3 regions of the Rhizobium sp. 25PS6 genome follow, and region 1 is predicted to be linked to each of the others. Evidence: riboswitches for the same ligand, from Rfam matches in the RefSeq annotation. Region 1 holds a riboswitch; each other region holds the start of a gene.
What was found. Region 1 has a riboswitch for cobalamin ahead of cobU (bifunctional adenosylcobinamide kinase/adenosylcobinamide-phosphate guanylyltransferase). Riboswitches for the same ligand answer to the same signal wherever they lie in the genome.
Positions count from the first base shown of each region.

Region 1 (10,690 bases):
AGCGCTTGTTCCAGAACCGCGGCCAAGTCCTCTCGCCGCATCCTAATGGCAGGTGTCTCGGTGAGTGCGGAAAGCGTAAGATTGATAACCGCGAGCGCATAATCACAGTATAAGCTGGAGGGATCATTGTTGTATCTGATATCTGCCAAGCAGTGCGAGACTTTATCATCCTTCAACTCAGATCGAGCTACGCCAACAACGGTCCTGAAGTTGTCAATAATCTGCTGCGTTTGAGCCGACGATCGCATAGACACCCGTCCTCCGTTTCTTGCTTGGGTGAGTTTGCTTATAATCTCTTTGAAACCTGTTTTGTCATGGTAGTCGCGAGCGGCGACTTTCGCCTTCTTTTGTGTGAACAAAATCAGCCATCGCGTAGAACTACAAGCAGGGGAGTCCAACCCATCACGTGCCAGGATTGCGGTGTGGCATGCTTCGATCTCGCCTCCCTGTCCCGCTATAAGTGGAGCGAAATAAGGTGGCAGGGCTTCGTCCTCCGCGGCGTTCAAAGCCGTTGCAAGCAGCGCGGATAGAGCGATGATGAGCAATCCAGATTTCATTTTCCACCCTCTGCGATTTCGGGACCGTTTCACAATACCGAAGTAACTCAACAGTCAACAGCCTGAGCCGAAGTGACCGCGCTGCTGGTCAAATTCTATCGGGGCTCATCGAAGTCTTTCTCAACCTGCTCGTTTAGTCGGAATATCTGCGCATCGTCTTTCATTTCTGCGGCACTCTGCATTGCTTTCTCGTCGGCAGGCGAATGACGGTAAAGGCAGGTGTCATTCCCTCTTCGTCTACCCTGCGGTTGTCGTTGGCGGAGTCAGTGGCTAGAAATATCTGCCTGACTCGACTATTGGTTGATGTGGCAACGCCCCGGTTGGTCATCGCCGTCCATTTGCCCGATGTCCGACCATAAACCGCGTCGGTCACTTGGAGGTTCGGAAATTAGCAATCATATTCAGTGGCTTATAGAACATGGAATCACAGCCGAGCATATTGGCGAGCTGATAGCTGGATTGTGCGATCGACTGATCGCGGATGGCTTTCCGATCTGGCGGGGAAGCATCTCAATGCCGTCTATTCATCCCATGTATGGCGGCGTCTCGGCCAATTTCGTGCGCGGCGGTGCGACCACGATCGAGAATGCCGAGTATGGCAGTGCGGCAGTGCTGAATTTCGAGAAGACCCCGATCTATTTTCTTTTGGGCCGTGGCGAAACGTCAGGTCGATGGAACATCGCCAAGGGTGAGGGTGTCGATGACTACCCACAGCTTGCGGAATTCGCGCATGGTGGCGGCACGGATCATCTGGTCAGCCTGCTGGAGTTTCCGAAGGAGGCTGCGCTGCGCGGGGTCAGTCTGTCTCTTACAAGCGACAGGCCGGGCGGATTTTCTGATGACCAACTGGCGATCGTCGCGAAGCTCTTCCCGGCGCTGGGGCTGGCTTGTTATCGCATCGCGGCAACGAAAACCGCATCGGATATCCTTGCCGTCTATACAGGCGCCAAAACAAGTGCACGCATCCTTGCAGGCGATATTCAGAGGGGAAAGGGAGGGGCGATCAATGCTGCGATCCTGCTTGCGGACCTGAGAAACTTCACGGCGCTGACCGAGGTTTATCAGTCGGGCGAAATCGCCGGGTTTCTGAATGAACATTTCGAGCTGATCGGCTGGCATGTCGAGGAAAATTCGGGCGAGATCCTCAAGTTCATGGGCGATAGCGTGCTGGCGATCTTTCCGACCGATGCTGAAGATCCGCAAAAGGCCTGCATGGCCGCACTGGCTTCCGCAAGGAATATTCTAGAAGCCAACAAGGTGCTGAATGGTCAGCGGAGGAATGATGGAGGTCCTGACATCGGCGTCGATGTCGTGCTGCATCTTGGCGAGGTCTTCTACGGAAATATCGGCGCACGCGGCAGGCTTGATTTCACGGTGATCGGCAGCGCCGTCAACGAGGCTTCGCGGCTCGAAAAACTCTGCGGCGTGCTCGGGCACCATCTGCTGATGTCGGAGAGTTTCGCCGTCACCTCTGCCGTTGCCAGCGAATGTCTCGGCTCCTTCGAATTGCGCGGCGTTTCGAAGCCGGTCAACGTCTTCAAGCTGGCCGGCACCGACTGAGGACGGAGTGTTCCGACTTGCTCAGATCTCGCCTGAGACCTCACGGCGGCGGCGGTCAAGTTCTTCGCTATAGCGGCGCAGCGTGTAGCTTTCGCTGAGCTGGCCGATCACCTTGCGTTCGATCAGGTTGTTGACGACGGCGAGCGCTTCGCTTTCGCTCTTGTCGAAGATCGCCGCCGCCTGCCTGGCATTCATCTGCGGCTGCAGGAAATCGTTGCGGTAGTGGATGAAATCGGCAAGCGTCTTGCCCTCGTCCTGCGCATCGGTCGGATTGGCGTAGATCTCCGGCACCAGCACAAGGCCCGCATATTTGTCGCTCTCCTCGACGAGGATGACGCGCTGGGTCGAGCCGATCGGGAAGGCCTGCTTGAATTCCTCCAGCGAGATGCCCGCCCTTGCCGTCTTGACGTCGGCGCGCATCAGCTTGTCGACCGTCAGATTGCGGATCCAGCCGACATCATGGGCGCTACGGATGCTTTCGCCGCGCAGGTGGAAGCGCCATGTGGCGAAGGAGTAGCCGAAGGTCGAACGCACGACGAGCGAGGAGGTGATGACGGCGGCGAGCACCAGCGCCGTGATCGGAAAATCGCCGGTGATTTCGAGCGCCAGGAACGTCATGGTCAGCGGCCCGCCGATGACGGCGACGGCAAGCGAACTCATGCCGACCACGGCATAGATGACGGGCGTCAGCGTCGCATCGGCGAAATAGGGGCCGCAATAGGCGAAGAGTTTGCCGAGCAGGGCGCCCATGAACAGTGAGGCGAAGAACAGCCCGCCCCTGAAGCCGGAGCCGATCGAGATCGCCGAGGCGAAGGATTTCAAAAGGAAGAGGCCGATCAGCGTCGGGATCGCCACCTCGTGGGAAAGGTTGAGATGCAGCGCGCCGTGACCGGCCGAGAGCACCTGCGGCGAGATCATCGCCAACAGCCCGACGATGATGCCGCCGAGAGCCGGGCGGAAGGGCGGGGCGATCGAGCTCTTGCGCGCGAGCTCCTCGACAAAAGCGACGCCCTGCATGATCAGGATGCCGACACCGGCGCAGAAAGCGCCGAGCAGCAGCGCCGGGACATAATCGGCCGGCACGACCGAGCCGAAGCTGCCGATATCGATGGTGAAATCGCTGCCGGCGAGCAGCCTTGCGACCAAGGTGGAGACAAGGGCGGAGACGACGACAGGCGTCAGCGAGACGATCGTATAGGTGCCGATGATCAGCTCGAAAGCATAGAAGGCGCCGGTCAACGGCGCGTTGAAGGCGGCGGCGATGGCGCCCGCCGCGCCGCAGCCAACCAGGGTGCGCAGGTCCGAGCGGCGAAGCTGCAGCTTCAGGCCGAATTTCGAGGCGAGTCCGGCGGCAAGCTGGGTATAGCCGGCCTCCAGGCCGACGGAGGCGCCGAAACCGTTGGAGATCAGGTTCTGCACGGCAACGATGATGCTGTCGGTCAGGGACAGGCGGCCGCCATGCAGCGCATTGGCCTCGATCGGGTCGACCATCGGCTTCTTGCGCCGTTTCGCCAGCACGAAAAGCAGCAGGCCGAGCAGGGCGCCGCCGATGACGGGGGCGGTGAGCAGCAGCAGCTTGTTCTCGATCTCGGAGGAGCTCAATCTTTCGCTGTCGGCGATGCCGAAGACCAACTGATGCAGCTCGTTGGAGACGTAGCTCATGCCGGTGACGGCGAGACCCGAGATGATGCCGACGACGGCGCCCGCCAGCGACAGGCCGACCTCGCTGCGCCGGGTCAGAGCCCGCAGGCGTCCCGGATCGAAGAAAACGCGCAGCGCGCGGAAACGGCGCCGATCCAATTTCATAAGCATGGCAAGACAACTAGGCAGGGAGAGGCCCGGTCAAGGGCGAAGGCGCAGTCCGCTTGCGACGCAATTGCGGCGAAAACCCGGCGGGCGGGATAAATATTTGTGACGTAAGTCTCTGATAAATGACGATGTTTTAGGTAGAGTAAGTCGTGTTGGAGCAGGCCATACCGGGTGGCCGTCAACTGGTCGACCGCCGAGCCCGGTTGACTTCACCCCTGCGCTTGCCTAACCATCCCGATAACGGATGGTCGACTGACCATCCTGACATAACGGATGGTTCCGGATCGGTGTTACGCCCTTCCGGATGAAAAGGGAATGTGACGGGGCGGACCCAAGCCGGGCGCCTTCATCACAGCCGACCCCGCGACTGTAGAGCGGTCAGGGTCTTCCATCCGGCACTAAGCCCTTCCGGCTGACAGCTTGCAATAATGCAAGCGGGCGGGACAGGTGGTGTGCCGGAAAAGCCACTGGATATGCATGGTGATCAACCGGGGTCGGACGCCTCTCAAGTCTACGAATCGTCCACCTTTTCACTGATGCGGCCGGGAAGGCGAGGATGATCCGCTGGCACGATCAGGGCGACCGGTTTCCGGTCTGCCCCGATCGCGGCCGATAACCGCGAGCCAGGAGACCTGCCATGCGTGCCGGGCGAGAAGCCTAACCCTGGGCACTATGCCCGTTGCCAGCACGGAGGTTGTCTTGGCTGAACGATTGAATTCGGCGTGGCCTGGTGCGGCGCGACGGGGAGGTGCCTTTTCGGCACCTCTTGGCCCGGTGTGTTTGGGACGCACTTTCCTCTCCTCCCTCATTCCTGTGCTTGTCACAGGAATCCAGCGTGCCCAAGTCCTTGGGCACAGAAGAATCATTTCACGGGGGCATAGAGTCATTCACGGCGCGGACGCGCCGCGGCTGGATTCCTGTGACAAGCACAGGAATGAGGGAAGAGAGTGGGGCGACGCCGCGTTTCTTCTGGAGGCCGCTTGCGCATGACGGACGCCCCATCCAACACCGTCTTCATCCTCGGCGGCGCACGCTCGGGCAAATCCCGTTTCGCCGAAGACCTCGTCACGGCAACCGGCCTCGATCGCCACTATCTCGCGACCGGCCGCGCTTGGGACGAGGAGATGCAGGCGCGCATCGCCCAACACAAGGCCGACCGGGGTCCGTCCTGGACAACGCATGAAGAGCCGCTCGATCTGGTCGGCAAGCTCGCCGCCATCGACGGCGAAGTGCGCATCGTGTTGATCGATTGCCTGACGCTCTGGGTCACCAATCTGATGATGGAGGAGCGGAACATGGCGACGGAATTTGCCGCCCTTGCCGATTTCCTTCCCGCCGCGAAAGCACGGCTCGTTTTCGTTTCCAACGAGGTCGGTCTCGGCATCGTGCCCGACAATCGCATGGCGCGGGATTTTCGCGATCATGCCGGCCGTTTGCACCAATCGATCGCGGCGAAGGCCGCCGAAGTTTATTTCATCGCGGCAGGCCTGCCGCTGAAAATGAAGGGTTAAGTCCATGAACCAGCAAAAAATTCCCGCAACCGTCATCACCGGCTTTCTTGGCGCCGGCAAGACGACGATGATCCGCAACCTGCTCACCAATGCCGGCGGCAAGAAGATCGCGCTGATCATCAACGAATTCGGCGATCTCGGCGTCGACGGCGACGTGCTGAAGGGCTGCGGTGCGGAGAATTGCACCGAGGAGGACATTATCGAGCTGACCAATGGCTGCATCTGCTGCACCGTTGCGGACGACTTCATTCCGACGATGACGAAGCTGCTCGAACGCGAACAGCGGCCCGACCATATCGTCATCGAGACTTCTGGTCTTGCTTTGCCGCAGCCGCTGGTCGCCGCCTTCAACTGGCCCGACATTCGCACCCAGGTGACCGTCGACGGCGTCATCACGGTGGTCGACAGCGCTGCCGTTGCCGCCGGCCGTTTCGCTGACGACCATGATGCCGTCGATGCGCGCCGCGCCGAGGATGAATCGCTCGATCATGAAAGCCCGATCGAGGAGCTGTTCGAGGATCAGCTGACCTGCGCCGATCTCATCGTGCTCAACAAGACCGACCTGATCGATGCCGCCGGCCTTGTCAGGGTACGCGACGAGGTCGCCTCCCGCACTGTGCGCAAGCCTGTGATGATTGAGGCGCGGAACGGCGAGGTGTCGGCCGGCATCCTGCTCGGCCTTGGCATCGGCACCGAGGACGATGTTGCCAATCGCAAGTCGCATCACGAGCTGGAGCATGAGGATGGTGCGCCGCACGACCATGACGAATTCGACAGCTTCGTCGTTGAGCTTGGACCCATTGCCGATCCGGCCGGCTTCATCGAAGCGCTGAAAGGCATCATATCAGCCCATGACGTGCTGCGCCTCAAGGGTTTCGTCGATGTCTCGGGCAAGCCGATGCGCCTGCAGCTCCAGGCCGTCGGCAGCCGCATCGACCATTATTTCGACCGCGCCTGGACGTCTGGCGAAAGGCGCGCCACACGCCTTGTCGTCATCGGCCTGCACGAAATGGATCAGGACGCGGTGAGAGCGGCGATCGAAGCGCTGGCCTAACCCGATGCATCTGCTTCTGGCTCAACAGGGAACGATCAGTGACGGCGAGGAGGCGATCGACCTTGGGCAGACGCCGGGCGATATCCTGTTCCTGTCGGCTGCCGACAGCGAGCTTGCCGCGATCGCAACCGCCCATCGCGAGCGCGGGGCGGGGCCTTCGCTCCGGCTCGCCAGCCTGATGAGCCTCAAGCACCCGATGTCTGTCGATACCTATGTGGAGCGCACGGCGCGGCATGCCAAGCTGATCATCGTCCGTGCGCTCGGTGGCGCCAGCTATTTCCACTATGCGCTGGAGGCGCTGCATGCGGCAGCAGCGCGCGCCGGTGCGCTGATCGCGGTGCTGCCGGGCGACGCCAGGCCGGATGCGGGGCTTGTGCCTTTCTCGAATATCGGGCTCGACGACCTCAACGCGCTCTGGGCCTATCTGATCGAGGGCGGCGATGCCAACGCGCAGGCTTTTCTTGACTATGCCGGGGCGATGCTGTCGGGCGCCGAGAAGCCGGCGCCGGCCGTGCCACTGATGAAGGCGGGTATCTGGTGGCCGGGGCGGGGGTTGATCGGGGTCGAGGAGTGGCGGCGGGTTGTTGCTGCGGAGGTATCTTCGCGTGTGGCTGTCCCTTTGTCGGTCGAGCTTGAGACACCCCCCTCTGTCCTGCCGGACATCTCCCCCACAAGGGGGGAGATCGAGGATGAGAGATCTCGCTCCATCTCCTCGGCCGAAGGTGCGGCATCCTCCAACGTTTCTTTTGTGGGAAGCTCAAGCGACTTGCCGATCTCCCCCCTTGTGGGCGAGATGTCCGGCAGGACAGAGGGGGGTACTACGAACTCGACGCAACAGGCATCTCCCATCGTCGCCATCAGCTTCTACCGCGCCCTCGTCCAAAGCGGCGAGACCGGGCCGATCGAAGCTCTGATCGAGGCGCTGACGACACTTGGCCTCCGGCCGCTGCCGGTCTTTGCCTATAGCCTCAAGGATCCGGTTTCGACAGGCATTCTCGAAAGCGTGTTTTCGACGCTGAAACCCGATGTCGTCATCAACACGACGGGCTTTGCGGTCTCGGCACCGGGTGCGGACCGGCAGCCGACGGTGCTGGAGGCGAATGAGGCGATCGTGCTGCAGGCGATCCTGTCGGCCTCGTCGAGGGAGGCATGGCTCTCTTCCTCACAAGGCCTGTCGGCGCGCGATCTCGGCATGAACGTGGCGCTTCCCGAGGTCGACGGTCGGGTGCTGGCGCGGGCGATCTCCTTCAAGACGGCGGCCCGCTACGACGCGCGGGTCGAGACCAATATCGTCGCCAGCCAGGCCGATGCCGGCCGGGTGCATTATACGGCGGAGCTTGCCGCCAATTGGGCACGGCTGCGAAAGACTTCCGTGGGCGACCGGCGCATCGCGCTCGTCATGGCGAATTATCCGAACCGCGACGGTCGGCTCGGCAACGGCGTCGGCCTGGATACGCCGGCCGGCACCATCGAGGTGCTTCGCGCCATGCGGGCGGCGGGTTATCCGGTCGCTGACATTCCGGCCGACGGCGACGCGCTGATCCGCCACCTGATGGAAGGGCCGACCAATTCCGGTTCTGACGGAAAAATCATCCGCGAGACGCTTTCTCTGAGTCGCTACAACAGCTTCCTGGAATCTCTTCCCAATAAGATTCAGAATGAGGTGAGCGCCCGCTGGGGCAGCCCGCAAGACGATCCGTATTTTCGCGAGGGCGTCTTCGCCCTGCCGTTTACACGTTTCGGCGACGTGCTCGTCGGCATCCAGCCGGCGCGCGGCTACAATATCGATCCGAAGGAAAGTTATCATTCGCCGGATCTCGTGCCGCCGCACGGCTATCTCGCCTTCTATGCTTTCCTGCGCCGCGAATTCGGCGCCCATGCGATCATCCACATGGGTAAACACGGCAATCTCGAATGGCTGCCCGGCAAGGCGCTGGCGCTGTCTGAAAGCTGTTATCCTGAGGCGATCCTCGGACCGTTGCCGCATCTCTATCCCTTCATCGTCAACGATCCAGGCGAGGGCACGCAAGCCAAGCGCCGAAGTGCGGCCGTCATCATCGACCACCTGACGCCGCCTTTGACGCGGGCCGAAAGCTATGGGCCGCTGAAGGATCTGGAGGCGCTGGTTGACGAATATTACGAGGCCTCCGGCGGCGATCCCCGCCGCATCCGTCTGCTCAGCCGTCAGATCCTCGATCTCGTCACCGATATCGGCCTCGACCGTGATGCCGGCATCGCCAAGGACGAAAGCGAGGGCGAGGCGCTGAAGAAGCTCGACGCCTATCTCTGCGACCTCAAGGAAATGCAGATCCGCGATGGACTGCATGTGTTCGGTGTGTCGCCAGAGGGGCGGCTGCTGACGGACCTCACCGTGGCTTTGGCGCGGGTGCCGCGCGGGCTGGGTGAGGGTGGGGATGCGAGTTTGCAGCGGGCGATTGCGGTGGATGCGTTCGGAAACGCCTCACCCCTTCGCCAGGTAAAAAACCCCTCCCCAACCCCTCCCCACAAGGGGGAGGGACTTACCTCCGCGCTTGCGGCAGACTCAGTTGCCAAAGCTGATGTTGAGACGGCGCATCCTGCAAGCCCCTCCCACCTGTGGGGAGGGGTTGGGGAGGGGGCTTCTTTCGACCCTCTCGACACCGACATGGCCGCCGTTTGGACCGGACCGCGACCTGAGATTCTCGCCGATATCCTCGATGCCCCATGGCGAACCAACGGAGATACCGTCGAGCGCATCGAACTGCTGGCGGCAAAGTTCGTTTCCGGTGAAATGGAGTGCCCGACCCTCTGGTCCCAAAGCAGATTGGTGCTCTCCGAGATCGAGATCCGCCTCAAGCCCTCCATCCTCGCCTGCGGCTCGGCCGAGATCGAAGGATTGCTCAAAGGGCTCGACGGCCGCTTCGTCGCACCCGGACCCTCGGGTGCGCCGACGCGCGGGCGGCCGGATGTCTTGCCAACGGGCCGCAATTTCTATTCGGTCGACAGCCGCGCCGTGCCGACGCCGGCGGCCTACGAGCTCGGCAAGAAATCCGCCGAACTGCTGGTGCGCCGTTATGTGCAGGATCACGGCGAATGGCCAGTCTCCTTCGGGTTGACGGCCTGGGGCACGTCAAACATGCGCACCGGCGGCGACGATATCGCCCAGGCCCTGGCGCTGATCGGCGTCAAGCCGCTCTGGGACATGAGCTCGCGCCGTGTCACCGGCTACGAGATCATTCCGCCGGCGATGCTCGGGCGGCCGCGCGTCGACGTGACGCTCAGGATCTCCGGCTTCTTTCGCGATGCCTTTCCCGAGCAGATCGCGCTGTTCGACAAGGCGATCCGTGCCGTCGGCGCGCTTGAAGAGGACGAGACCGACAATCCGATCGCAACACGCATGCACGGCGAGGCGGCAAGGCTTGGCGCCGCCGGCGTGGACGAGGTCTCGGCAAAGCGCCGGGCGGCCTACCGCGTCTTCGGCTCGAAGCCCGGCGCCTATGGCGCCGGCCTGCAGGCGCTGATCGACGAAAAGGGCTGGGAGCGGCGCGCCGATCTCGCCGAGGCCTATCTCGTCTGGGGCAGCTATGCCTATGGTGCCGGCGAGGAGGGCAAGGCCGAACGCGGCCTGTTCGAGGAGCGGCTGCGCTCGGTGCAGGCTGTGATCCAGAACCAGGACAATCGCGAGCATGACCTGCTCGACAGCGATGATTATTACCAGTTCGAGGGCGGCATGGCGGCGGCGGCCGAACAGCTCGCCGGCGCGCGCCCTTCGATCTATCACAACGACCATTCCAGACCGGAAAAGCCGGTGATCCGCTCGCTGGAGGAGGAGATCGGCCGGGTCGTGCGCGGGCGCGTCGTCAATCCGAAATGGATCGCGGGCGTCATGCGTCACGGCTACAAGGGCGCTGCCGAGATCGCCGCTACGGTCGATTATCTCTTCGCCTTTTCGGCGACGACGGGCGCAGTCGGCGAACATCATTTCGAGGCCGTCTACCAAGCCTTTGTCGCCGATGCCGGCGTGCGCGACTTCATGATCGAGAAGAACCCTGCGGCATTCGACGAAATGAGAGAGCGGCTGTGCGAGGCGATCGAACGCAGCCTCTGGACGCCGCGCAGCAATTCGGCCCGGTTCCACCTGGCTGCAAACAACAGAATGAGGTGAGCTATGAGTGACGAGATCCCGGAAAACGAAACCGGCAAGGATGATGCACGCCACG
Region 1 covers NZ_JAWDIV010000004.1:204,160-214,849, reverse strand. The annotation lists gene RWK44_RS07675 (hypothetical protein) at 1-557, opposite strand, end outside; gene RWK44_RS07670 (adenylate/guanylate cyclase domain-containing protein) at 861-2,117, shown strand; gene RWK44_RS07665 (chloride channel protein) at 2,139-3,929, opposite strand; cobalamin riboswitch at 4,184-4,580, shown strand; gene cobU (bifunctional adenosylcobinamide kinase/adenosylcobinamide-phosphate guanylyltransferase) at 4,913-5,437, shown strand; gene cobW (cobalamin biosynthesis protein CobW) at 5,442-6,491, shown strand; gene cobN (cobaltochelatase subunit CobN) at 6,496-10,635, shown strand; gene cobO (cob(I)yrinic acid a,c-diamide adenosyltransferase) at 10,639-10,690, shown strand, end outside.

Region 2 (10,690 bases), 160 kb from region 1:
CGATCTCGACGAGCAGGCGCTCTTCTTCCACCGCTACCCCCGCCCCGGCAAGCTGGAGATCCAGGCGACCAAGCCGCTCGGCAACCAGCGCGACCTGGCGCTCGCCTATTCGCCCGGTGTTGCCGCCCCTTGCCTTGCAATCCGCGACAACCCCGAAATGGCAGCCGAATATACGTCGCGCGCCAATCTGGTCGCCGTCATCTCCAACGGCACTGCCGTGCTCGGCCTCGGCAATATCGGCCCTCTCGCCTCCAAACCGGTCATGGAGGGCAAGGCGGTGCTCTTCAAGAAATTCGCCGGCATCGACGTCTTCGATATCGAGATCGATGCCGCAGCCGTCGACCAGATGGTCTCGACCATCGCCTCGCTGGAGCCGACCTTCGGCGGCATCAACCTTGAAGACATTAAGGCGCCGGAATGTTTCGAGGTCGAGCGCCGCCTGCGCGAAAAGATGAAGATCCCCGTCTTCCACGACGATCAGCACGGCACGGCAATCATCGTCGCCGCCGCGATCCTGAACGGGCTGGAACTCGCCGGCAAGAACATCGCCGACATCAAGATCGTCGCCTCCGGCGCCGGTGCTGCCGCTATTGCCTGCCTCAACCTGCTTGTCATTCTCGGGGCAAAACGCGAAAACATCTGGGTCCACGATCTCGAAGGCCTCGTCTATGAGGGCCGGGTCGAGCTGATGGACGAATGGAAGTCCATCTATGCCCAGAAGAGCGATACGCGCACGCTCGCCGAAAATATCGGCGGCGCCGACGTCTTCCTCGGCCTTTCGGCCGCCGGCGTGCTGAAACCCGAGCTGCTGGCGCAGATGGCCGACAAGCCGCTGATCATGGCGCTTGCCAATCCAACGCCGGAGATCATGCCGGATCTCGCCCGTGCCGCCCGCCCCGACGCAATGATCTGCACCGGTCGCTCGGATTTCGCCAACCAGGTCAACAACGTCCTCTGCTTTCCCTATATCTTCCGCGGCGCGCTCGATTGCGGCGCCGAGACGATCAACGAGGAAATGAAGATGGCCGCCGTGCGCGCCATTGCAGCCCTTGCCCGCGAAGAGCCGTCCGACGTCGCCGCCCGCGCCTATTCCGGCGAGACCCCGGTCTTCGGCCCCGATTACCTGATCCCCTCGCCCTTCGATCCGCGCCTGATCCTGCGCATCGCGCCTGCGGTCGCCAAGGCCGCCGAACAGAGTGGCGTGGCGCGCCGTCCGATCCAGGATTTCGACGCCTATCTCGACCAGCTGAACCGCTTCGTCTTCCGCTCCGGCTTCGTCATGAAGCCGATCTTTACCGCCGCCAAGACCGCCGAGCGCAAGCGCGTCATCTTTTCCGAAGGTGAGGACGAGCGCGTGCTGCGCGCCGCCCAGGTGCTGCTCGAAGAAGGCCTTGCCGAACCGATCCTGATCGGCCGCCCGCAAGTCATCGAGACGCGCCTGAAGCGCTACGGCCTGCGCATCCGCCCGCTGCAGGATTTCGAAGTCATCAATCCGGAAGACGATCCGCGCTTCCGCGAATATGTCGATCTCTATTTCTCCCTCGTCGGCCGCCGCGGCGTCATCCCGGAAGCTGCCCGCACCATCGTGCGTACCAACACGACAGTCATCGGCGCGCTGGCGCTGAGGCGCGGCGAGGCCGACGCGCTGATTTGCGGCCTGGAAGGCCGTTACGAGAAGCATCTTCGCGACGTCCGCCTGATCATCGGCAAGCGCAAGGATGTCCGCGATTTCTCAGCCCTCAGCCTGATGATTTCGCAGCGCGGCGCCACCTTCTTCACCGACACCTATGTCACCTTCAATCCGACCGCCGAGGAGGTCGCCGAGGCGACAGTGCTGGCGGCCGAGGAAATCCGCCGTTTCGGCCTCACCCCGCGCGCCGCCCTGGTCTCGCATTCCAATTTCGGTTCGCGTGAGTCCGAAAGCGCGACGAAGATGCGCAACGCCCTGCAGCTCGTGCGCGAAGCCGCGCCCGACCTTGAGGTCGACGGTGAAATGCACGGCGAAAGCGCCATCACCGAAGCACTGCGCAAGCGCGTCATGCCGGACACGACGCTGCACGATGAGGCGAACCTCCTGGTCTTCCCGAACCTCGATGCTGCCAACATCACCCTCGGTGTGGTCAAGTCGATGACCGACGGCCTGCATGTCGGCCCGATCCTGCTCGGAACCGCCCTGCCCGCCCACATCCTCGCCCCCTCTGTCACCTCCCGCGGCGTCGTCAATATGGCGGCACTCGCCGTCGTCGAGGCATCGCAACCGGCTTGAGCTGGTTGTCCGCAACACAGCGTAAAGACCCTGAAGTCGTCCCGACACATGTCCTGATGCCGTCTCAGGCACTCCGTATCGACAGGCGCCCTTTATCTGCGAGCGCATCCGCGCGTTCGTTGCCGGCAATGCCGGAATGGCCTTTGCACCAGACAATGGTCATCAGCGCATTCTGGGATAGCTGAAGATCGACCGCCTTCCAGAGTTCCGCATTGGCGATCGTTCGCCTTCGGGCATTCCCATTCGGGCTGCTTTTCTTCCAGCCGTTGTTCTTCCAGATATGTCGCCAGCTGTTGCAGCCTTTGATGGCGTAGACGGAATCGGACCAGATGGTCGCGGGCTCGCCGTTTGCCTCGCTGTTGATCCAGATTGCCGCCCTGAGCACGGCGGTCAATTCCATCGAATTATTGGCGGAATCTTCGGCGCCACCGAAGCCGGACGCAATTTCCGCCGCATCACGATAAACGACAAAAGCCCATCCCCCGCGCCCGGAACCGGGTTCATAACAACCGTCCACGAAGACGTGGAAGCCGTGTTGGGTTTCCGGCAGCCCGACTGTCGTTGCGGGGGAGCTGAGTTCATTGGCAACACCTGTCATTTTCGACGTCCGGATATGAGTACGTTCCCCAAGCGACGCAGGAGATTGGAGTGGAGCACTTGGCCTCGTTGATTACAATCGGTAGCCTCTTCATAATCAAACACTGGGTCTCCAGCGGTCCGCTGGATAAAATCGCGAAAATACGCTAGGAATTTATCCCAGCTTATTAAGAGAAATACCCTAAGAGAACTGGCGGCGATCAACGCCGCAATCGACCGATCAATTCTTTGCTCATTCCGGGACGACGCCGTGAAACGCCGAAACCTGTCTCTTGCTCTTCTCCTTGCCTTTTCGGCGCCTGCCGCCGCGCAAAGCAGCGCTGTCTGTGAGGACCTGCGCGGCCGCCTCGCCGACTTGCCGCGATCGATCGGCAATGGCAACGGCCCGGAAGCGCGCCAATATGCCAGCGCCATGGCCGAGCAGAACCTCGAGTTGCGAAAGGTCCGCAATGAGCTGCGCAGCAATGACTGCACGTCGGGCAGCATGGTCGTGATCGGCGGCGAGAATGCCGATTACTGCGCCGAACTCTCGCAGGCCGAAGTCAGGATGATCGACAACATTCGCTATCTCCAGGACCGCCGTGGCGAATTGCTCGGCCGGGGCAGCGACAACGACCAGCCCCGCCGCGAGCTGATGGCTGCCCTCGACCGCAATGGCTGCAACAGCGAAAACTTCTATGCCCCCGACGAGCGCAGCGCCGCCGACCCCGCCCCGAGTGTCGAGGAACAGGCGATGCGCACCGATACCTTCATCCCGCTCGGCGGCGGTGAAGAGGTTGATCCGCGTTACGGCCTGCCGCGGGCCGACATGCTGTCGCCAGTCAGCACCATGTGCGTGCGCAGCTGCGACGGCGGCTTCTTCCCGATCAGCTCGAACGCCACGTCGGTTGATTTCGGCCGCGACGCCCAGACCTGCGCCAAGATGTGCCCGGGCATCGAGACCGAATTGTTCTATCGTGATGTGACGAGCACCGAAGCCTCGAACATGATCTCGGTCGCAATGGGCACGCCTTACAGCGCCATGAAAAACGCCTTTGCCTACAAGAACCGTACGCCCGGGGAAAAGTCCTCTTGCGCCTGCAATCTCACCGCCTATTACGAGGAGATGCGCGGCAAGCAGGCGGTGAGCGAACCGCCGCAGCAGGGCTCGATCACCACCATCCGCACCAACCCCACGGCGAAGAATCCCGCAACCGCCGCGCCGCAACCATCCGTTCCCGAGCGCCCCTATGATCCGACGCAAAACCGTGTCCGTCAGGTCGGCCCGCAATTTCTGGCGGGAGATCAGGGCTCGATCGATCTCGCCAACCCAGCAACGTCAGGTCCGCAGCCGCAACAGCAGCAGTGATCGAACAGCTGGAACGGCGGTGGCCGAGCCATGGCGGCGTTATGCCGGGGTGCATGAGATGACGGCAATGTCGCGTGAACGAGCGGCGGGATGTGAATGCGGACAGCTTGGGCATGGTCAATAGGTCGTACGACCACCGCTCAGGTCGAACGTCGATGCGGTGGTGAAGGAGTTCTCTTCGGAGAGCAGCCAGACGACCATCGAAGCGATCTCATGAAGTTCAACAAAACGGTCGCGCGGAATGCGCACGCGCATATATTCGATAAATTCCGGTGTCAGCCCGTCCAATATAGGTGTCTTTGCTGTGGTCGGCGTTACCGCGTTCACGGCGATCCCCGTCTTTGCGAGTTCCTTGCCAAGAGACTTGGTGAAGCCCAGCACACCGGCTTTCGCTGCGCTATAGGCAGCGATGTTCGGATTTCCTTCCTTGCCCGCCACCGAGGAGATGTTCACGATCCGCCCGTAGTCGCGCTTTAACATGACCGGAACGACGTGGCGGCAGCAGTTGAAGGTTCCCGTCAGGCAGACATCGACAACATCTTTCCACTCGATGACATCGTATTCAATCGTGGGCTTAACCGGACCGGTAATCCCGGCGGAATTGACGAGGCCGTCGATACGGCCAAAAATCTCCTCGGTAGTCGCCGCCGCGTTTTTGACTGATTGGGAATCTGCAACGTTGACGCCGAAAGCGACGGTGCCGGAGCCGAGAGCGGAAGCGCTGTCCTTCGCCATGTTTTCGTTCAGGTCCCAGATTGCCACCTTGCCACCAGACTGGATGACGCGCTCTGCGATAGCGTAGCCGATGCCGCGCGCACCGCCTGTGATCACGATGATGCGTTCCTTCAAGTCGATCATGTTCATTGGGCCGTTATCCTCCGATCGAGCCGCCGATAGCCGAGTATCTCTCGGAAATGCCGGGATTCGCCTTCAGCGTATCGATATAAAGGCCCGGAATAAAGATACCTCGCCCTCGCCCGGCGTCGGCGATACCCGACATCGGTTTGCTCACCTTGACTGTCGTGACTGTGCGATTGAGGCCATGCTCCACCGCACTGCCCTAGATGTTCAGTCCCCATCCATCATGGAAGACCAGATCCTCCAGCGGCAGCCGCTGCCGCCAGCCTTTGACGGAGAGTTCCGGCTCGTCATAGAGCCGATCGACGAAACCGGCACAGAGCCAGGCGACTACTTCGATATGAGAGGGTATGCCGAGAATGGTTTTCAGGTCGCCTTCGCGGAAGATGCTGACCCAACCGATGCCGACGCCTTCCGCCCGCGCCGCAAGCCAGAGATTCTGGATGGCGCAGACGGTCGAGTATGAATCCATTCTCGGATTGTGGGTGCGCCCCAGCACCACGCTGCCGCTGCGTGTGGGATCGCAGGTCACGCATATGCCGAGCGGCGCCTCCACGATGCCTTCGAGCTTGAGGGCGCGGTAGGCCTGCTGCCGCTCGCCGGCAAACATCTGCGCCGCCTCCTCGTTGGCACTCGCAAAGGCGTCCCGGACGCGCGCCCGCACAGCGGCACTTTTCACCAGAATGAAATTCCACGGCTGCATGAAGCCGACGGAGGGTGCGTGGTGAGCGGCCGTCAGCAGCCGCTGCACAACATCGTCAGGCAAAGGATCAGGTCGAAACTGGCTGCGAACATCGCGCCGCGTCATGATCGCGTGATAGACGGCCTCGCGTTCGGCCAGGGAAAAACCGGACGCCGCCGAAAGGGCATCCTCATCAAAGGGTCGCATCGTCAAATCCCCAACAACGCAACCGCCCCGCCGTCCGCGCGGATCGGTCTATCTTGCCAGGCCGGTCTTCTGACTGGGCGTCATCCGTCTGCCGCAGCCTTCCCGGCGAGAAGCCAGTGGCGTGATGAAGCGGCAAACGTCGGCCTTACAGCGTTGGGCACGTTCCGGTCTTGCACCGGATTCCCGATTCTCCCGCCTGGACGGGCACCTGACGGCGCATCTATTTCAGCAAACCGGCGCGGCGGCAAGCCGCGAACCAGATGGTTGATTCTAGCCGCACGCCAAGCGGTGCCATCTGTCTCTTTTCTTCGGCCGGGGCGTAGGGAACACGGACGCGCGACATACCACTTCTCCCCAGCGGGGCGAGGCAGATCTCCAGCGGGCGCAATAGCGAAATGACCCGCGTGTGCTCCGGCATCCCATTCTACTTTATGATTTATTCACATATCAAATACACACTGCGTTTGCGCGTTTTGGGTTGCTATCCGGACATGGGCATGAGGGCTCGTGATGTGACCGTCAGCGTGGATGCCCGTATTGAGACGCCGGTCGGGAACATCTCCGACTGAGCCGCAATTCTAGGCTGCCGCGGAATGTTCCATTTTTTGAAAACGATGCCTCTGACCGCCAAGCTGGCGGCGATTATCGTTGCCGTCAACCTCTGCGGCATTTCCGCTTTCGCCACCTATACGTGGATGTACGAAACCCGGGCATTGATCGATGGCGCCAAGGCCAACTGGTCCAAGGATGTGGAGCAGTTTGCCTCTCTGGCCGCCGGCGGCGTCAAATGGGGCAAGGCGAATGCCGTCCGTGAAGCCTATTCGCTCTACCGCGACGACCCTTCGCTCGATCTCGTGCAGTTTGCCGCATTCAACGCGGAGCCTGCCGCCGTAGACGCCTGGACACGCGATGGCATCAACGGTTTGCCCGCACCGGCCGATCTGGCGAAGAGCCTCAGTGCCAAACCGGAAAAAACGACGATCGACGACAGCGGAATATCCGCCGGTGTGGTCACGATCATCGCGCCGCTCCCGCTGGATAAATCAGGCAAGGCCACCGGCTATATCGTTACCAACTGGTCCGTCGAAAAAATCGCTGCTGAAGTCAGGCAGAAGGTTCTCATATCGCTGCTCACGCAGTCCGTGATCACCGCCTTGGCCGTCATCGCCTTCCTTCTCGCCATGCGCAGCCTTGTTGGCCGGCCCATCCGGATCATCAGCGAACGAATTAGCGCATTGCAGAAAGGCGATCTGGCCTCTCCCGTGACCTACAAGGAAAACGGCGACGAGATCGGCTTTCTGGCACGCGCGTTGGAAGTCTTCCGCCACGAGGCAATTGCGAAGGTCGAAAGAGAGCAGGCCGCCGCCGAGCAGACCGCTTCGCTCGATGCCGAACGGGCGCGCAACGCATTATTCACCGAAGAGGCCAGCAACACCCAGCGGCTGGTAATGACCGCTCTTGCAAATTCATTGGAAAAGCTTGCCGCCGGCGATTTCTCGATCCACCTGGCCGATCTCGGCCCCGAATTTGATAAATTGCGGCAGGATTTCAACAACATGGTCGAAGCAGTCGCTGCCGCGCTGACAGAGATCAAGATGGCCTCGGTGGCGGTCGAAGGTGGGTCAAGCGAGCTGGCGTCCTCCGCCGATCAACTCGCCAAGCGGACCGAGCAACAGGCGGCAGCACTGGAACAGACCGCCGCCGCACTGGATGAGGTGACCACCACAGTCAGAACATCGTCGCAGCGGGCCGAAAATACCGGCAAGCTGGTCGAGGAAACCAAACGGAGCGCTCATGTCTCGGCAACGGTGGTGCGCGATGCAATCGGAGCGATGGACCGGATTCAGACCTCGTCCAGCCAGATCGGCCGCATCATCGGCGTCATCGATGAAATCGCGTTTCAGACGAACCTGCTGGCGCTGAATGCCGGCGTCGAGGCGGCGCGCGCGGGCGAAGCCGGCAAGGGTTTTGCGGTTGTTGCGCAGGAGGTGCGTGAACTCGCCCAGCGGTCGGCAAATGCAGCGAAGGAAATCAAGAACCTGATCAATGTATCCGGTCAAGAGGTTGCCGCGGGCGTCGGGCTGGTGAACGAAACCGGCGACGCCCTGCTGAAGATCGAGGAGCAGATCAACCGCATCAGCGACAGTATCGCTTCCATCGTCCAGTCCTATCGCGAACAGGCGACGGGCCTGCAGGAAATCAACGGCGCGATCAACCAGATGGATCAGGCGACGCAGCAGAACGCGGCAATGGTCGAGGAAACCAACGCGGCCTGCCAGGAACTACTGCAGCAGGGACGCCTTCTGCAGGACTCGGCCGGCAGGTTCGTCGTCGGCGCGTCTGCGGCCAGCCAGCCCAGACCCGTTCAAGTCGCCCGCCAATCTCGTCCCGAGCCGAGAGCCCTCGTCCAGCGGCATGCAGGAAATGCCGCCATTGCCGCTGCTCCCGGCGCCTGGGAGGAGTTCTGACATCATCCTCGTTTGATAGCCTTAGTCTTCAGCAACCTATAATCGGAAGGAAACACTTATGAAGAAAATCGTGCCCGCATTTCTTTTGGCCTGCACCGCATTTGGCGTACCCATGGGCGTATCCATGGCGCAGGATGCCAAGCTTGCCCCGATCTCCGACTACGTGACGAGCGACGTCAAGCCCTGGCTCAATGATCCCGCCATCATCGAGGCTGTCAAAGTGCAGAACACTGCCAACGCCAATCTCAGCGCAGCCGATGTCGACGCCCTCGACAAGAAGTGGCGTGCCGAAGTCGATGGCTCCGACCACTCGATGATTGACGGCGTGCTTAACAACGCCCTGTCGAAATTCCTTCAGGGAAAGAAGGAAGCTTCCGGCGGCAAGATCACCGAAATCTTCGTCATGGATGCAAAGGGGCTGAATGTCGGTCAAAGCGACACCACATCCGACTACTGGCAGGGCGACGAGGGCAAGTTCCAGAAGTCTTTCGGCGCCGGCAAGGACGCCGTCTTCGTCGATGAGATCGAAAAGGATGAGTCGACCCAGACGCTGCAGTCGCAGGCAAGTGTGACGATATCCGACGACAAGGGAACGCCGATCGGCGCCATCACCGTCGGTGTGAACGTCGACGCTCTCTGAGCTCGGGAACGACATTCGAAAGCAATGAAAACGCATATCGCCCGGAGCATGCACGGTTCGGGCGATATGCATAAACAAAGACTTGCAAGACGTCGCATGAGTGAGATCGAATGCGACGTGCTTTGTGGCTTCCCTGGGTGTACCTTCCGTAAGGCGCCCGATTTTCAGACAGAAAATTCTACGTGACAACACGCAGACGTGGCGTTACACACGCCCCATGTCGATGACATCAATCTACGCCTCGCGATTTTATTGGTACCGCTGCTCTGAGCGGATGCGGGTCCATGCGTAACTGAATTCGACGCGACGACAACCCGAACAGCCGCTAGTCTACCTGGCGGCTTTTTTGTTCCGCACGGTATGACCAAACAGGAGCCATACCGTGTCTGATACCATTGACGATCTGCGTATCGTCGAAATTACCCCCCTGACCAAGCCCGCCGAGATCATCGCGGAAATTCCCCGCAATGCTGATGTCAGCAAGACCGTGACCAGCAATCGCGATGCGATCCACCAGATTCTTCGGGGCGAGGACGATCGCCTGATCGTCGTCATCGGCCCCTGCTCCATCCATGATCCCGTTGCCGCCAGGGACTATGCCGCTCGGCTCACGGAACAGCGGCAGCGCTTCGCCGGCGATCTCGAGATCGTCATGCGCGTCTATTTCGAAAAGCCCCGCACCACAGTCGGCTGGAAGGGTCTGATGAACGACCCGCATCTCGACGGCAGCTACCGCATTGAGGAAGGCTTGCGCATCGCCCGGCGTCTGCTGCTCGACATTAATGCGATGGGCCTTCCCGCCGGCGTCGAATTCCTCGACACGATCACGCCGCAGTACATCACCGACCTCGTCAGCTGGGGCGCGATCGGCGCGCGCACGACCGAAAGCCAGATCCATCGCCAGCTCGCCTCCGGCCTCTCCTGCCCGATCGGCTTCAAAAACGGCACCGACGGCGGCGTGCGTGTCGCGCTCGACGCCATCCTCGCCGCCTCGCAGCCGCATCACTTCCCGGCAGTAACGAAGGACGGCCAGGCGGCCATCGCCTCGACGAGGGGCAATGAGGACTGCCACATAATCTTACGCGGCGGCAAGCGGCCGAACTATGAAGCTGCCGACGTCGAAGCGGTGACCGGCGAAGCCGTCAGGCTCGGCGTCGCCCCGCGCATCCTCATCGATGCCAGCCACGCCAACAGCGACAAGAACCCGATGAACCAGCCGCTCGTTGTCAAATCCGTGGCAGCGCAGATTGCCGCCGGCAACAACGACATCAAGGGCATGATGATCGAAAGCAACCTCGTTGCCGGCCGCCAGGACCTCGTTTCCGGCAAGCCGCTGGTTTACGGCCAGTCCATCACCGACGGCTGCATCGACTGGGATATGTCGGTGGCGACGCTGGAAGACCTGGCGCAGTCCGCCCGCGCCCGGCGCAAGGCAGCCGTCGCAGCCTGATAGTCAGCATTAAAAGCAGCGGGCAGAAACCCGCCGCCCATTACAGGGCGGTGGGGGCAACCCGGTTATCTCACGGGTACGCCGATGGCGACGCTGCCGTTGACTGTGACCGCCAGTTCATGCCCATTCATCCCAACGAGCTACAGCCGCCAAATGCAGGTGTCTGATGATGGA
Region 2 covers NZ_JAWDIV010000004.1:43,558-54,247, forward strand. The annotation lists gene RWK44_RS06850 (NADP-dependent malic enzyme) at 1-2,266, shown strand, start outside; gene RWK44_RS06855 (ribonuclease H family protein) at 2,331-2,864, opposite strand; gene RWK44_RS06860 (DUF2865 domain-containing protein) at 3,114-4,211, shown strand; gene RWK44_RS06865 (SDR family NAD(P)-dependent oxidoreductase) at 4,329-5,075, opposite strand; gene bluB (5,6-dimethylbenzimidazole synthase) at 5,272-5,958, opposite strand; cobalamin riboswitch at 6,001-6,185, opposite strand; gene RWK44_RS06875 (methyl-accepting chemotaxis protein) at 6,552-8,426, shown strand; gene RWK44_RS06880 (hypothetical protein) at 8,485-9,066, shown strand; gene RWK44_RS06885 (3-deoxy-7-phosphoheptulonate synthase) at 9,449-10,516, shown strand; gene RWK44_RS06890 (hypothetical protein) at 10,601-10,690, shown strand, end outside.
Region 2: it holds a riboswitch for cobalamin, as region 1 does, so the genes downstream of both, bluB (5,6-dimethylbenzimidazole synthase) here and cobU (bifunctional adenosylcobinamide kinase/adenosylcobinamide-phosphate guanylyltransferase) in region 1, are expected to answer to the same signal.

Region 3 (10,690 bases), on a different contig from region 1:
ACCTTGATCAGTGGAGGTCGAGCTTTTTCATCTTCCTGTGCAGCGTGGCGCGGCTGATGCCGAGGGCGATCGCCGCCTGCGAGACATTGCCGCTTGCACGCGACAGCGCCCGAAGCAGGGCCGCTTTTTCCGCCTCGACGATCTCGTCCTGCTGGGAGACGCCGGCCTCGTGCAGGGCATCGGCGGCAGGAATGCCGGCGGCGATGCGTTTATCGTCCAGCTGCAACGCGATGCGGGCGGCGCGCGTTGCGCCGAGCACGAGATCGTGCCTGTCGACGGCAAGCAGGGCGGCGGCGGAATTGGCGCCGGCCGGAACCATCAGGAAACGGGCGCCTGTAAAGGCGGAGCGGAACAGGTTGAGCTCGATGCGCATCGCTGCATCGCGCACGGTCTGCGTCAGGATCGCCAGCGTCATTTCGTTGACGTCTTCGCGGCAGGTGGAGATGTCCAGCGCCGCGGCCAGCCGGCCACGGTGATCGCGGATCGGCGCCGTCGTGCAGCTGAGGCTGGTGTTCGAGCAGAAAAAATGCTGATCGCGGAAAATGGCGACGGCACGCTCGTCGGCAAGTGCGGTGCCGATGCCGTTGGTGCCGATGCTGGCCTCGGTCCAGACCGAGCCGGTCCACAGGCCGAGCTCGCGGAATTCCTTGTCGTCTCCGGCAGCGCCCCGGCGCTCCAGCGCGATGCCGTTCTTGTCGGTCAGAAGCAGGCAGCAGCCGGCCCGGCCAACGGTGGTAAAGAGACGATCGAGCTCTTCCGTCGCGCTGGCGATCAGCTGTTCGGACTGCTCGCGCGCACGGCGGAATTCCTGGTCGGTGAGGCGCAGTGGAGCCCGCTGGTCCTCGGGGGCGAGCTGGTGCATGGTCATGCACCGCCGCCATGAGGCAACCACAGGAGAACTGGCCGCCGCAGAATCGCGCTGGGCAGACGTGTAGACGTGCTCGGCGTGTGCTGAGTGTTCGTGCATCGGCTCCTCCCACCGAACTTCAGCACATTCTGATGGAAAAGCGGCTGGTTTGCAATCGGCTGGCACTGGCGGTTGTCAGCATGCGGGGCTTCCTGACGAAAGTGGCGGAAATCACATTTCGGTGTTTTGGCGGCCATGGCGTAACAAAAGACCCTCGCGCTCGTAGTTCTGTACGGAAGCAAGGTTTGCCAGACGAGGAGATCCGACCATGCTGAATAGACGATTGTTGCTGATGGGCGCCGCTTTTGGGGCGTTTGCGGTTCACCTGGGCCTGGCCGGCAAGGCGATCGCCACCGAGACGTTTGCGGTGACCCACACCGAGGAGGAATGGCGCAAGCTACTGACGCCGGATCAATATGTCGTCCTGCGCCAGGCGGGGACGGAACATCCCTTCACCAGTGCCTTGCTGCATGAGGAGCGAAAGGGCAATTTCGCCTGCGCCGGCTGCGACCAGGACCTCTTTTCCTCGACCACCAAATTCGACAGCGGCACCGGCTGGCCGAGCTTCTGGGCGGCGCTCGAAAAAGCCGTCGGCACCACGAGCGACACGACTCTCGGCATGGTGCGTAACGCCGTGCACTGCAGCCGCTGCGGTGGGCATCTCGGCCATGTCTTCGATGACGGCCCGAAGCCAACCGGGCTTCGCTACTGCATGAATGGTCTCGCCATGACATTCCGTCCGGTCTCTGCCTGATTGAGGGATGATCTTGTTGTTTTGCCTCAGGGCTGGCGGCCGCCAGCGCTCTAGCGCTGCAACCAGGCTTCGATGCCGCGTGCTGCCGCCCGGCCGGTCGCCAGGCAGGCGGTGAGGAGATAGCCGCCGGTCGGCGCTTCCCAGTCAAGCATCTCACCGGCGACGAAGGTGCCGGGCAGCGCCTTCAACATGTAGCTATCGTCGATGCCGCTCCAGCGGATGCCGCCGGCCGAGGAGATCGCCTCGCCGATCGGCCGGGTTTCGATCACCGGCACCGGCAGAGCCTTGATCATGCCGGCGAGACGCTCCGGATCGGTTCGGTCGCGCTCGGGAGCGAGTTCGCGCAGCAGCGCCGCCTTGACGCCGTCGAGGCCGGCGCCCTTGCGCAGGCGGTTTGAAAAGCTCGATTTGGCGTCCTGCCGGGCAAGGTCGCGGCTCAGCCTCTCGATGGTGCGGCCGGGTGCGAGGTCGAGCGTCAGGGCAGCGCTTCCGTGGTTCAGCAGCCGGTCGCGGAGGCTAGCGGTGTGCGCATAGATCAGGCTGCCCTCGATGCCGCTTCCGGTGATGACGAATTCGCCGGGAAATGTGCCGGCCTCGGATGTTGCGGTGACTGATTTCACCGGCTCGCCGGCGAAACGCTCGCTGAAGTTCCCGCTCCATCCGACGACGAAGCCGCAATTGGCGGGTTGAAAAGTGTCAATTTCCACACCACCCCTTCCGGCCAGCCAAGGCACCCAGGCGGCGTCGGAGCCGAGGCGCGGCCAGCTGGCACCGCCGAGCGCCAACAGGGCTGCGTCGCAATGGACGATGCTGCGCCCTTCGGGTGTTTCGAAAGCATAACCATCTTCGGCAAAACCGGTCCAGCGGTGGCGGGTGCGCAGCGCAGTGCCCTGCGCCTCCAGCCGCTTGAGCCAGGCGCGCAACAAAGGTGAGGCCTTCATCACCTTGGGGAACACCCGGCCGGACGAGCCGACGAAAGTCTCGGTCCCGAGCCCTGCTGCCCAATCCCTGATATCATCAGGGGTAAAGGCATCAAGAGCGGGGCGTAGACGGGCGGAAGCCGCGCCGAAGCGTGTGGTGAAACGGGTGTAATCCTCGGAATGGGTGATGTTGAGACCCGACTTGCCGGCAAGCAAGAACTTGCGGGCGAAGGTCGGCATGGCGTCGTAGACCGTTACCGCGTGACCGGAACGGGACAGCAGTTCGGCAGCCGCGAGACCCGCCGGGCCGCCGCCGATGATCGCAATCCGCTTCTGGTTCATTGATGTCTTCGCCCGATTCTGTCTGCATTCAGTTTTGGCGCGGGCGCGGACCGCCTGCAAGGGCAGCGGTCAGTGGTGCGGATGTGTGCACTGGCCGTGGTCGGCGAGCACCTCGATGACGCGGCATTGGTCGACGCGGCCGTGGCCGCAGCCTTCCACCATGGTTTCCAGCTCGGCCTTCAGCGCCATCAGGCTGCGGATGCGCTGCTCGACCTCGATGAGGCGGGCCTTGGCGATGGCGTCGGCCGAGGCGCAGGACTGGTGCGGATCATCCTGCAGAGTGAGCAACGTGCGGATCGCCTCGATCTCGAAACCGAGCTCGCGGGCATGGCGGATGAAGGCGAGACGGCTGATATCGGCAGGCTCGAAGGAGCGCTGGTTGCTCTCGCTGCGGCTCGGGGCCGCGAGCAGGCCGATGCTTTCATAATAACGCACCGTCGGCACCTTGACGCCGCTTTGGCGAGCAGCTTCACCAATGGTGATCTTTTTCATGATTTTCCTCTTGCACCTCTAGTCGCTAGAGGATGTAGGAGAGATGCTTCTGTTTGACAAGGAAGCGGATGATGGCTGAGAGCGAGACACGATACCGGGTTGGCGGCATGGATTGCGCGGCCTGCGCAACCAAGATCGATACGGCGGTCAGACGCGTGACGGGTGTCGCCGATGTTTCCGTCTCGGTGATGGCGGGCACGATGACCGTCCGGCACGATGGCAGCAGCGATCTCAAGGTGATCGAGAAGAAGGTGACGGGGCTCGGTTATTCCGTCGCGCCGCTTGCCGGAACCGCCGCGCCAGCGCATGAACGCGGCTCGCAGCATCGTCACGACCATGGACATGATCACGGCTATCACGCGGACCATGACCACGATCATGCAGGCCATAGCCATGTTCACGATCATGGCGAGAAGGAAATCGAAGGGTTGCACGGGCACGACCATGCGCTGATGGCCGGTCCCTGGTGGCAGAGCAGGAAGGGCCGGCTGACCATCCTTTCGGGTGCGGCACTGGTTGCCGCCTATGCCGTCGGCCATCTCGTGCCGGCGATTGCGTCCTATGCCTTCATCGTCGCCATGCTGATCGGGCTGGTGCCGATCGCGCGGCGCGCCATCATGGCCGCCTTCTCGGGTACACCGTTCTCGATCGAGATGCTGATGACGATCGCCGCGGTCGGCGCCGTTATCATCAATGCCGGCGAAGAGGCGGCAACCGTTGTATTCCTGTTCCTCGTCGGCGAGCTGCTGGAAGGGGTGGCGGCGGGCAAGGCGCGCGAAAGCATCCAGTCGCTGACGGGTCTGGTGCCGAAGAATGCGCTGCTCGAAGACAATGGGCAGACGCGGGAAGTGCCGGCAGAAAGCCTTGCCGTTGGCGCCATCATCATGGTTCGCCCTGGCGACCGTATCTCTGCGGACGGCATCATCATCTCAGGCGAGAGTGCGATCGACGAGGCGCCGGTGACGGGCGAGAGCACGCCGGTGCGCAAGGGCGTCGATGCGGTCGTTTTTGCCGGCACGGTCAATGGCGATGCGGTGCTGAGGGTTCGCGTCACGGCGGCCGCGGCCGACAACACCATCGCCCGCGTCGTCAAGCTGGTGGAGGAGGCACAGGAATCGAAGGCGCCGACCGAACGCTTCATCGATCGGTTTTCGCGCTATTACACGCCCGGCGTGGTCGTGGTCGCAGCGCTCGTCGCGGTCGTTCCGCCGATGCTGTTCGCCGGGCCGTGGGGCGAATGGGTCTATAAGGGCCTTGCAATCCTTTTGATCGGCTGCCCCTGCGCGCTCGTCATCTCGACGCCGGCGGCGATCGCCGCCTCGCTTTCGGCAGGTGCGCGGCGCGGGCTGTTGATGAAGGGCGGCGCGGTGCTGGAAACGCTCGGCAAGGTGACGATGGTCGCCTTCGACAAAACAGGCACGCTGACTGAAGGCAAGCCTCAGGTGACTGACATCATTTCCTTTGGCCCGACCGAGGCGCAGGTGCTGTCGCGCGCGGCGGTGTTGGAGCAGGGTTCCAGCCATCCGTTGGCGCTGGCGATCCGCAATCGCGCCAAGGTGGACGGCGTTCCCGTGCCGCCGGCCTTCGAGCTGGAAGCGCTGCCGGGTAAGGGTGTCAGCGGCAAGGTCGGTGGCGAGACGTTGGATCTGCTATCGCCGCCTGCCGCCCGCGAGCGCGGGACGCTCAGCGCGGAACAGGATGCATGCATCATGGCGCTGAACGACGAGGGCAAGAGCGTGTCGGTGCTGCTCGTCAACGGTGTTGCGGCCGGCCTGATCGCCATGCGCGACGAGCCGCGCGAGGATGCCGAGGCCGGGCTCGCTGCCCTCAAATCAGCCGGCGTCAAGGCGATGATGTTGACGGGCGACAACAAGCGCACGGCAGCAGCCGTTGCCGGCATGCTCGGCATCGACTGGCGCGGCGAGATGATGCCTGAGGACAAGCAGCGGGTCGTCGGCGAATTGAAGCGCCAGGGCTTCGTCGTCGCCAAGGTCGGCGACGGCATCAACGATGCTCCGGCACTGGCCGCGGCCGATATCGGCATCGCCATGGGCGGCGGCGCGGATGTGGCGCTGGAGACGGCGGATGCCGCCGTGCTGCACGGGCGCGTCGGCGACGTGGCGCAGATGATCGAACTTTCCAAACGCACGATGCGCAACATCCTGCAGAATATCACCATCGCACTCGGGCTGAAGGCGGTGTTTCTGGTGACGACGATCATAGGGATCACCGGGCTCTGGCCGGCGATCCTCGCCGATACCGGCGCCACCGTGCTGGTGACGATCAATGCGCTGCGGCTGCTTCGGATAAAGATATAACATTCCTGACTTCCTCCCTCCGGCGTTCGTCACCGGGGGGATATCCTATCGACGATTCGGGCCCGATCTTGAATCGAAAATCGCGGGACCGGCCATAGGTCGGCTCTCTTCGTCGGGGCTTTCTCCACAGCCCGCTTTCCTTAAGCTTTCGTTAGCCATGTTTTTCACAGGAACGTAGCGATTTCAAACCTGTCGTAACGCAATGCACAAACCATCCGTTGACGCGAATTTGGATTGGCGTACTATATCTAGTGTTCGAGGTTCCATCGATTCGTAGGGATCGATGGCTAAGACGGGAATTCGGTGCGTTTCGCCATCATGGCGCGGCAATGCCGGAGCTGCCCCCGCAACTGTAAGCGGCGAGCAACTGTCCGATTTCAGGTCACTGGAGCATGATGCTCCGGGAAGGCTGGGACAGGGTGCTTTGACCCGTGAGCCAGGAGACCTGCCTCGAACGAAACGTCCACGGGCGGGGTGTCCGGAAGGTCGCGTTGCATGGCTGCGGGGAATCTCCGCATCGCGTTTCGCAGGCCGAGCCTCCGCATAAGCCACTTCGGGGTGAAGTCATGTCAGTATCTCAGTTCAGGCCGCCACCCGTGCTAGGTAGAGGGCGGAGTATGCCCAGCGGCTAAACAGCCGCATCGCTCAAATCATCAGAGAATTTTTCGACGGCTATCGACAGATTTCCGATCGATGTCCTGCGCCCAATCACGTCGTCACGAGGAATATCATGACCATTACCGTCTACAGCAAGCCTGCCTGCGTCCAGTGCACTGCCACCTACCGCGCTCTGGACCGCCTGGGTGTCGATTATGACATCGTCGATATCTCTGAGGATGCCGAAGCGCTCGATCGCGTCCGCAGCCTCGGCTACATGCAGGCGCCTGTGGTCATCGCCGGGGAGCAGCATTGGGCGGGCTTCCGCCCCGACATGATCAGTGCGCTCTCCTGACCTGAGGACAAGCAATGGGCCTGATCGTCTATTATTCCAGCCGATCCGAGAACACCCATCGGTTCGTCGCCAAGCTCGGACTGCGCGCGGCGCGCATTCCGCCAATTGGCGCAGACGCGTTCCAAATTCGCGAACCCTTCGTGCTTGTTGTGCCGACCTATAGCGGCGACGGCGGCAAGGGTGCCGTTCCCAAGCAGGTGATCCGTTTCCTCAACGATGCGGAAAACCGAGGACACATCCGCGGCGTGATCGCTGCGGGCAACAGCAATTTCGGCGAGACCTATGGGCTCGCCGGCGACGTGGTCTCGCAGAAATGCCAGGTGCCTTACCTCTACAGGTTCGAGCTCATGGGCACCGAAGACGATGTCGCCAAGGTCAAACACGGAATGGAACGATTTTGGACACGGGAACAAATCTGACGCGGGATGCGGGCGCAAAACCGCATCACACATTGGCTCATCCCGCCGGCGAACGCCCTTTGAAAGTGGCGGAAGCGCTCGACTACCACGCGCTGAATGCGATGCTGAACCTCTATGACGACGAGGGGCGGATCCAGCTCGACAAGGATCGAATGGCTGCCAAGCAATATTTCCTGCAGCATGTGAACCAGAACACGGTGTTCTTTCACAATCTCCGCGAAAAGCTCGATTACCTCGTGACCGAGGGCTATTACGAGCAGGAGGTTCTCGACCAGTATTCCTTCAATTTCGTGCGGGATCTGTTCGACCAGGCCTATGCCAAGAAGTTCCGTTTCCCGACCTTCCTCGGCGCCTTCAAATACTACACCAGCTATACGCTGAAGACCTTCGACGGAAAGCGCTATCTCGAGCGCTATGAGGACCGCATCTGCATGGTGGCGCTGGCGCTTGCGCGCGGCGACGAGGCCCTTGCCCGCGACATGGTCGACGAGATCATTTCCGGCCGCTTCCAGCCGGCGACGCCGACCTTCCTCAATGCCGGCAAGAAGCAGCGCGGCGAACTGGTTTCCTGCTTCCTGCTACGCGTCGAGGACAATATGGAATCGATCGGCCGGTCGATCAATTCGGCGCTGCAATTGTCGAAGCGAGGCGGCGGCGTGGCGCTGTCGCTGACGAACATCCGCGAGGCGGGCGCGCCGATCAAGCATATCGAGAACCAGTCCTCTGGTATCATCCCAGTAATGAAATTGCTCGAAGACAGCTTCTCCTATGCCAACCAGCTCGGTGCGCGCCAGGGCGCGGGCGCCGTCTATCTCAATGCTCATCACCCCGACATCATGCGCTTCCTCGACACCAAGCGCGAAAATGCCGACGAGAAGATCCGCATCAAGACGCTGTCGCTCGGTGTCGTTGTGCCCGACATCACCTTCGAACTCGCGAGGAATAACGAGGACATGTACCTGTTCTCGCCCTGTGACGTGGAGCGTGTTTATGGCGTGCCCTTCACCGAGATCTCGGTGACGGAGAAGTACCGCGAAATGGCTGATGATGCCCGCATCTCCAAGAAGAAGATCAAGGCACGCGAATTCTTCCAGGTGCTTGCCGAAATCCAATTCGAGAGCGGCTACCCCTACATCATGTTCGAGGACACGGTGAACCGGGCGAACCCGATCGCCGGGCGCATCTCGATGAGCAATCTCTGCTCGGAAATCCTGCAGGTGAGCGAGGCCAGCGAATATCATGACGACCTTTCCTACAAACATCTCGGCAAGGATATTTCCTGTAATCTCGGCTCGCTGAACATTGCGGCAGCGATGGATTCGGCCGATTTCGGCAAGACGATCGAGACCTCGATCCGGGCGCTGACGGCCGTTTCCGACATGAGCCACATCTCCTCGGTGCCTTCGATCGAGAAGGGCAATGACGAGAGCCATGCGATCGGCCTCGGTCAGATGAACCTGCACGGTTATCTCGCCCGCGAACGCATCTTCTACGGCTCCGAGGAAGGCGTCGACTTCACCAATATCTATTTCTATACGGTGACCTATCACGCGATCCGTGCCTCGAACCTTTTGGCGGTCGAGCGGCGCCAGAGCTTCAAGGGCTTCGAGGATTCGAAATATGCCTCCGGCGAATATTTCGACAAATATACAGACCGGCTCTGGGAGCCGGCGACGGAGACCGTGAAGGCGCTGTTCGAGACGTCAGGCATCCATATTCCGACGCAGGAAGACTGGGCCGCGTTGAAGAAGGCGGTGATGGCCTCCGGTCTCTATAACCAGAACCTGCAGGCGGTGCCGCCGACAGGCTCGATCTCCTATATCAACCACTCGACCTCCTCGATCCATCCGATCGTCTCGAAGATCGAGATCCGCAAGGAAGGCAAGATCGGCCGCGTCTATTATCCGGCGCCGTTCATGACCAACGACAATCTCGACTATTATCAAGATGCCTACGAGATCGGGCCGGAGAAGATCATCGACACCTATGCGGCGGCGACCCAGCATGTCGACCAAGGCCTGTCGCTGACCTTGTTCTTCCGCGACACGGCAACGACGCGCGACATCAACAAGGCGCAGATCCATGCCTGGAAGAAGGGCATCAAGACGATCTACTACATCCGCCTTCGCCAGATGGCGCTGTCCGGCACCGAGGTGCAGGGCTGCGTGTCTTGTACGCTGTGAGTTGATTTCGGCCGCGAGCCTTTGAGCAATTGGCCCCTCATCCGCCTGCCGGCACCTTCTCCCCGATGGGGAGAAGACATCTGCGGCAAGCGCGACATCCCCTCTCCCCTCGGGGAGAGGGTAGGGTGAGGGGGCTCCGAGCGCCATCAAATCTATTGGAAGGACATAATCACCATGAACATCGCCGTAAAGCCGGTCACCCATGTGCGCGCCGTCAACTGGAACCGCATCGAGGACGAGAAGGATCTCGAAGTTTGGAACCGGCTCACCGGCAATTTCTGGCTGCCGGAAAAGGTGCCGCTTTCCAACGACATTCCCTCCTGGGCAACGCTGACGGCGGCCGAGCAGCAGCTGACCATCCGTGTCTTCACCGGATTGACGCTGCTCGACACGATCCAGAACGGCGTCGGTTCCATCCGGCTGATGGAGGATGCGGCGACGCCGCATGAGGAGGCGGTGCTTTCCAACGTCTCCTTCATGGAGGCGGTGCATGCACGCTCCTATTCCTCGATTTTCTCGACGCTGTGCTCGACGCCCGATGTCGACGATGCCTATCGCTGGTCGGAGGAGAACGAATTCTTGCAGCGGAAATCGGCGGTGATCATGGAGCAGTATCGCTCCGGCGATCCGTTGAAGAAGAAGGTTGCGAGCGTCTTCCTCGAAAGCTTCCTGTTCTATTCCGGCTTCTACCTGCCGATGTACTGGTCGAGCCGCGCCAAGCTGACCAATACGGCCGACATGATCCGACTGATCATCCGCGATGAGGCGGTGCACGGCTATTATATCGGCTACAAGTTCCAGCGCGGGCTGGAACGGCTCGGCGACGAGCGGAAGCAGGAGATCAAGGATTTCGCCTTCGAGCTGCTGCTCGAACTCTACGACAACGAGGCGAAATATACCGAAGCGCTCTATGACGGCGTCGGGTTGACCGAGGACGTCAAGAAATTCCTGCATTACAACGCCAATAAGGCGCTGATGAACCTCGGCTATGAGGCGCTGTTCCCGGGTGAGGCGTGCAAGGTCAATCCGGCGATCCTGTCGGCGCTTTCGCCGAATGCCGACGAGAACCACGACTTCTTCTCCGGCTCCGGTTCCTCCTATGTCATCGGCAAGGCGGTGGCGACCGAGGACGATGACTGGGATTTCTGAGGCTTGATCGCCGTCTGCCTCTTATCATTTGCTCTCGGATCGCCCACATTCAGCGGAAACTAAATTTGGTCCTCGCCGATGATGTGGCGTAGCGGGAGTTTTTGATGTCGTCTTTTTTGAACAAGGCCGGGACTGCCGTCGAAGCGGGCGAAGGCGTCTGGCCGATCCGCAGAAGACGGATTCTCGACTGGCTGGTGAACGAGACGCGCGGCGAGCGGTTCATCGACAATATCCTGGTGGACATGTGCGAGAAG
Region 3 covers NZ_JAWDIV010000038.1:3,386-14,075, reverse strand. The annotation lists gene RWK44_RS34200 (helix-turn-helix domain-containing protein) at 8-967, opposite strand; gene msrB (peptide-methionine (R)-S-oxide reductase MsrB) at 1,176-1,661, shown strand; gene RWK44_RS34190 (TIGR03862 family flavoprotein) at 1,712-2,923, opposite strand; gene RWK44_RS34185 (MerR family transcriptional regulator) at 2,993-3,415, opposite strand; gene RWK44_RS34180 (heavy metal translocating P-type ATPase) at 3,487-5,733, shown strand; cobalamin riboswitch at 5,975-6,200, shown strand; gene nrdH (glutaredoxin-like protein NrdH) at 6,464-6,685, shown strand; gene nrdI (class Ib ribonucleoside-diphosphate reductase assembly flavoprotein NrdI) at 6,700-7,104, shown strand; gene nrdE (class 1b ribonucleoside-diphosphate reductase subunit alpha) at 7,083-9,287, shown strand; gene nrdF (class 1b ribonucleoside-diphosphate reductase subunit beta) at 9,462-10,436, shown strand; gene RWK44_RS34155 (adenylate/guanylate cyclase domain-containing protein) at 10,541-10,690, shown strand, end outside.
Region 3: it holds a riboswitch for cobalamin, as region 1 does, so the genes downstream of both, nrdH (glutaredoxin-like protein NrdH) here and cobU (bifunctional adenosylcobinamide kinase/adenosylcobinamide-phosphate guanylyltransferase) in region 1, are expected to answer to the same signal.